2 regions of the Paenibacillus sp. 2RAB27 genome follow, and region 1 is predicted to be linked to the other one. Evidence: predicted binding sites of a transcription regulator. Region 1 holds the regulator's gene; the other holds the start of a gene.
What was found. Region 1 encodes NrdR, which represses ribonucleotide reductase genes. Its sites were predicted from a motif close to AACACNATATATNGTGTT; they were not measured.
Positions count from the first base shown of each region.

Region 1 (3,128 bases):
ATGAATATCGGCTTAACTGGAGGTATTGCTTGTGGAAAAAGTACGGTTAGCCGCATGCTTGTTAGCCGTGGCGCACTTTTAATCGACGCCGATCAGATCGCTCGTGATGTCGTAGAGCCTGGCAGCCCTGTTCTCGAACAGGTTGCTGCGCAATTTGGACAAGCTGTGATCGGACCCGATGGATCTCTGCAACGGAAGAAGCTTGGTGAAATTATCTTTGGATCGCCAGAAGCGCGAAAGCAGCTAGATGGCTTGTTGCATCCCCCTATTCGGGCAAAGATGCGTGAACAAATGACTTTGTATGAACGGGACTACCCCACCAAGCTGGTGGTGGTCGATGTTCCTTTACTTATAGAATCGAATCTGGTCTCGATGTTTGAGGAGATCATGGTCGTTTATATTCCGCGTCACTTGCAATTGGAGCGTCTGATGCAGCGAGATGGCTTGTCAGCCGAGAATGCTCAGCTTCGACTTGATGCACAGATGTCGATTGAGGAGAAACGAAAGCTAGCCGATATCGTGATTGATAATAGCGGAACTTGGGAAGAAACCAACATGAGGGTGGAGCTGTTCTGGGTAGGGAAGGGATTGGCATGACGTTCTTTCGGAAAAAGCGAATGTTTGCTCTTCTGCTTATCATATTTGTCATGGTTCTCTTCATGAATAGCGGAATTATAGGTAGAAAGCTATATCCCATCTACTTTCAGCAGGAGATTAAGCAAAGCGCGGCGAAACACAAGATAGACCCGTTTCTAATTGCAGCCATTATTCGCGTCGAAACGAATTATAAATATCATTTAGAATCAAGCAAAGGGGCATTAGGGCTCATGCAGCTTATGCCTGATACCGCTGATTGGATTGTTGAATCCTCGAATCTAGGGCCTCATACACAAGAAGATTTGCTTCGAGTCGATATTAATATTTATTTAGGGTCATGGTATCTAAATTGGTTAATTAAGCATTATAATGGGAATTTAGTCTATGCCATTGCAGCGTATAATGCAGGTCAAGGTAATGTGAATAAATGGAAAAATGGAAACGTGTGGGACGGTTCTGAAGACAATATTCGGGATATTCCATTTGGTGAAACCCGTCATTATGTGCAGCGCGTTCTTTACTACTATGAGAAGTATACGAAGCTATACACGGACACGGAGCAATGGCAGGGTGCAGATGCTTAAGTTAGCCCCACAAAACAAAGAAGCATTGGACTAGCTCCGAATGGAGCGCAAAGTCCAATACTTCCTGTTTTGCAGAGTCAAAAGCGTGTGTTATTCAAGATTACTTGAATTGACCTGCTAGAGATTGTTCTGCGATTTGTACCAGGCGACGAGTGATGCTACCACCAATAGAGCCAGTGTCACGAGAAGTCATGTTGCCATAGTAGCCATCTTGTGGGATAGCGATACCTAGCTCCTGAGCTACCTCATACTTCAACTGATCCAAGGCTGCATTAGCTTGTGGAACGACTAAAGTATTGCTGCTTCTGTTTGAACTCATGTCTGTTCACCTCCTTGTCGGTTGGTAAATCTATTGTGTGCAGAACTCCAAACTTCAAGACATGTAACATATGGTAATGATATTTCCAAGTGTGAAAGGAGATGAAAGCGAATGAAATGCCCGTTCTGTGACCATTCTGGTACGAAAGTGCTTGATTCCAGGTCTGCCAATGAGAATAAATCCATCCGTCGGCGCCGTGAATGCGAGAAATGCGCGCGAAGATTTACAACTTTCGAAATGGTAGAAGAAACACCTTTAATTGTGATTAAAAAAGATGGAAGTCGGGAAGAATTTAGTAGAGAGAAAATTTTACGGGGCTTAATTCGTGCTTGTGAAAAAAGACCGGTTTCCATGGAGCGGCTGGAGATGCTTGTCTCCGAAGTCGAAATGCAGCTTCGTACGACGGCACATGCTGAAGTCGATAGCCTTGGCATTGGTGAAATTGTGATGGAGCAATTGTACCCCGTCGATGAAGTGGCCTACATTCGCTTCGCCTCTGTATATAGGCAGTTCAAAGACATTAACATGTTTTTGAAGGAGTTAACGCAAATATTGGGAAAGCATGATGTCGGGCTGCTCCGAGACAAATAAGCAGCACATGCAATGCTTCTAAGTAAAAGCCGCATCGCCCTATGAATGATTTCATGAGGTGACGCGGCTTTATGTTTCCTTTTGAGCTAATTCGTATGAATAGTTGTTGTGACAACCAGATTGTTCGTTGTAGTAGTAGAGGAAGAAGAAGCTGTTTGATTGGGAAAATCAGAGGGTGACACGAATTGATTCGTTTTTTTTCGAAATGTGACAAAAAATCAACAAAAGACAGCGCGAGGTGCGCTGTCTTTTGTTGATTCATCAGAGAAAAGTCAATAACGACGCGCCTTCATGAGCTTTTGAAAAAAAATTATTCTAATGACATCAACCGACTGTATTTTTGATAGCGATAAGGCATAATTCGGTTATTGAGTGCGTTTGTCCAATTCACTTCGAAGAAATTGAATAAATCGAATGGCTTCATCAGATGTTAATAGGTTGCCGCTGAATGAAAAGGAGTACATGTCCAAAATATCATCATCGGGGAGATGCAAGTTTTCGATTAAATGCTTTATGTCTATGCTCATGTTGCCGTCAATTACCATTTTATTCATGAAGCTGATTCCTCCTTTGTCGAACTGCCATTATCGGATGGAGGCGGTAGCTGGCTGACATATTGGACACTAACAAGAAGGCCAATTTAGTCCCTTTAGCTTTGCGTCACCACTTTTCAGCGGTTTTGCCCTTATCATACCGATAACGTCTTATATGAAAACTATATCACAGGTTAGGTTTACCATGCTATTAATTACATTAATTCGAAGGATGGTTGAAACATATGTCCGTCAATAGCGCAAAATTAAGTAAAATTATTCACGAATTGGATATTGTTAAGGTAGCGGAGGCGCTTGGTCTTGATCAGGCTCGTTTACTCGCTTATGTCTTTAATCGTCCAGAAGTTATTCATGTCTATGTGCTAGATGAGCCAGCATCTCCTTCGGATCCTTCTTAAATGTAAAAAGCACCGCAACATGGAAGTTGCAGTGCCTAATACATAGCATGGGGTTATACCATTATTTTACAAATATCGTTCGTGA
Region 1 covers NZ_JBFRGR010000004.1:200,273-203,400, forward strand. Annotated here, with positions in the region: gene coaE (dephospho-CoA kinase) at 1-597, shown strand; gene AB4114_RS08035 (lytic transglycosylase domain-containing protein) at 594-1,181, shown strand; gene AB4114_RS08040 (alpha/beta-type small acid-soluble spore protein) at 1,282-1,500, opposite strand; gene nrdR (transcriptional regulator NrdR) at 1,612-2,091, shown strand; gene AB4114_RS08050 (hypothetical protein) at 2,457-2,645, opposite strand; cyclic di-GMP riboswitch class I at 2,688-2,785, opposite strand; gene AB4114_RS08055 (hypothetical protein) at 2,870-3,043, shown strand; gene htpG (molecular chaperone HtpG) at 3,097-3,128, opposite strand, start outside.

Region 2 (3,128 bases), on a different contig from region 1:
AGGTGGAGCGAGCTCTCAGTTCTCCATGATCCCTATGAATTTCTTGAAGGCAGGCAAGGTTGGCAGCTATGTGCTGACAGGCGCTTGGGCCGAGAAGGCTGTGCAAGAAGCAGCGCTATTCGGAGAAGTTTCTCTGGCGGCTAGTTCGAAAGAACAGAAATTTATGAAAATTCCTGCATTGAGTGACATTAACTTAGATCCGAACTCAGCTTATTTGCACATCACGTCCAATGAGACGATTGAAGGCGCGCAATTCCAAAGCTTTCCGGAAACAGGCAATATTCCTCTGATTGGTGACATGTCCAGTGATATCTTGAGCCGTCCAGTCGACGTTTCCAAGTTCAGCATGATCTATGCGGGAGCACAGAAGAACCTTGGACCATCTGGTGTGACCGTTGCGATTATTAAAGACGATCTACTTGTTGATCTACCAAAAACAATCCCAACCATGATGCGTTATGAAACGCATAGCAAAAACAATTCCTTGTATAACACACCGCCAGCATACTCCATTTATATGGTAAATCTGGTGTTGAAATGGATTGAAGAGCAAGGCGGATTGACGGTTATTCAGAAGAATAATATAGAAAAATCAGGCCTTATTTATAACGCAATTGATAGCAGCAATGGCTTCTACCGTGGACCCGTAGATCTAGGAAGCCGTTCTGCGATGAATATTACGTTCCGCTTGCAAGATGAAGAGCTAGAGAAGAAGTTCATTAAAGAAACCGAACAGCAAGGGTTCGTTGGCTTGAAAGGTCATCGCAGTGTCGGTGGTCTACGTGCTTCCACGTATAACGCAGTTCCTTACGCATCATGTAAAGCACTCGCTGATTTCATGACGGATTTCCAACAACGCAACAGTTGAGAAAATGAATTAAGCTATTCATGGCACCCTCGTGTGCGCGTGAATAGCTTTTTTTGTGCTGAGGCATGTAGTTTCGATCGAATGGTTTAGAAGCCTGTAGAGAGTCTCTGAGCAGCTTTAAAAGCGGTAATTGGAAGATGAGTTTGGACTAGATCTAGTAGAGGATGAATGTCCCAGTCATTTCGACATTTCCGAAAAAATCAAGTAAAAAACGAAAAAATTTTTTCTAAACCCAGCGAGCCACGCCCCGTCTAGGATTGCGTGTTTTGGAATTGTAAATAGGTCGTATTGCTCGTTGACAAACACAATATATTGATATAAATTTGAATCTATCAACTAGATGTCGTGATAAAAAGCGCATTGCGAGATTGCTAGCAGAAGGCTCAAAACAAGCCGGAAATCAAGCAAAACCGCAGGTTTCAAGCTTTTTTGACCGCTTACGGAGTCGTAAAGCAAATGCAGATTCTGTCGATTAATGGGTAGATGAACTCGCGAATGACAGACGATAGAATTAGTATCTTTACTACATATAGGTTACCCTCAAGTGATGGCACAAGATAGAGAATTGACAATGATAGGAGACGGAAGCTATGTTGATTGCTTACGATTCGAAGACTGGAAATGTTCGCCGTTTTATTGCGAAGCTCCAGATGCCCGCGGTTCAAATAGAGGAAGCGATGACAATGGACGAGCCATTCGTACTCGTGACGTATACAACTGGCTTTGGACAAATTCCTCCCAAGGTAGCTTCTTTCCTAGAAAGTAATTCTTCTCGTCTTCAAGGCGTTGCAGCAAGCGGTAATCGCAACTGGGGAGACGGCTTCGCCAAAAGCGCAGATACGATCTCAGCTCTTTATGATGTTCCCGTATTAACCAAATTCGAATTATCCGGCACTAAAAATGATGTAGAACGATTTGTTCAGGGGGTACAAGCAATTGCGGCACATTGAACTTAATAATGAATTAATGCAACGCGGTACGGATGGTTTTTTTCAATTAGAGAAGGATAAAGAAGCTGTTAAGGTGTTCATAGAGGAAGTCCACAGCCGAAGCCTCACATTCCCCGATACCTCTTCGAAGGTTCGTTATATGATCGACAATAACTTCTACGAGAACGTTTATGACAAATACACCGAAGATGAAGTTAACAGCGTGTATCAAGTGGCACATGACAATCAATTCGAGTTCGCATCGTATATGGCAGCTTCGAAATTTTATACAGATTACGCTTTGCGCAGTGATGATAAGACGTTGTACCTGGAGCATTTCCCTGATCGCGTAGCGATCGTAGCCTTGTACTTGGGTCGCGGAAACGCCGAAACAGCACGCGTGCTTGCCCTATCGATGATGGAGCAGCGCTTGCAGCCAGCGACACCTACGTTCTTGAACGCAGGCAAGAGCCGTCGCGGTGAATTAGTATCGTGCTTCTTGTTAGAAATGGATGATTCCTTGAACTCCATCAACTATGTATTAGCAACGTGTATGCAGCTTTCCAAAATTGGCGGCGGTGTAGCGGTGAACTTATCGAAGCTTCGTGGGCGCGGTGAAACGATCAAAGGCGTTGAGGGCGCAGCGAAAGGAATTATTCCTGTTCTTAAGCTGATGGAAGATGCGTTCTCCTATGCGGATCAAATGGGCCAACGCAAAGGTTCAGGCGCGGCGTATTATAACATTTTTGGCTGGGACGTCATGGAGTTCCTTGATAGTAAGAAAATTAACGCGGATGAGAAATCCCGTTTGAAAACACTCTCGATTGGTCTTATCGTACCGAATAAATTTTATAAGTTAGCGGAGGAGAACAAGCCTCTACATATTTTCGCTCCTTACACGGTTCTGCAAGCCTATGGCAAGCACATGGACGATCTGGACATGGATGAGATGTATGATGAACTCTTAGCGAACCCGAAAGTAAAGAAGAAAGTCATCATGAATGCACGTGATATGCTGACCAAAATTGCGACTACTCAACTGGAATCCGGTTATCCATATATGATGAATCGTACGAATGCGAATAAGGATCATGCTTTGAAGGGGATTGGGACGATCAAGATGTCCAATCTGTGCACAGAGATTTTCCAACTGCAGGAAACGTCCGAAATCAATGATTACGGTCAAGAAGACACTATTCTTCGAGATATCAGCTGTAATCTAGCTTCGATGAATATTGCCAATGTGATGGATCGTAAAAAGCTGCGCGAAACTGTGCACGAAGGCATGATCGCCCTAACTTCGGTGAGTGATATGACGACGATTCACAATG
Region 2 covers NZ_JBFRGR010000025.1:39,311-42,438, forward strand. Annotated here, with positions in the region: gene serC (3-phosphoserine/phosphohydroxythreonine transaminase) at 1-868, shown strand, start outside; gene nrdI (class Ib ribonucleoside-diphosphate reductase assembly flavoprotein NrdI) at 1,459-1,818, shown strand; gene nrdE (class 1b ribonucleoside-diphosphate reductase subunit alpha) at 1,805-3,128, shown strand, end outside.
Region 2: nrdI (class Ib ribonucleoside-diphosphate reductase assembly flavoprotein NrdI) is a predicted target of NrdR. The motif match lies at 1,170-1,187, and genes of this name have one in related genera.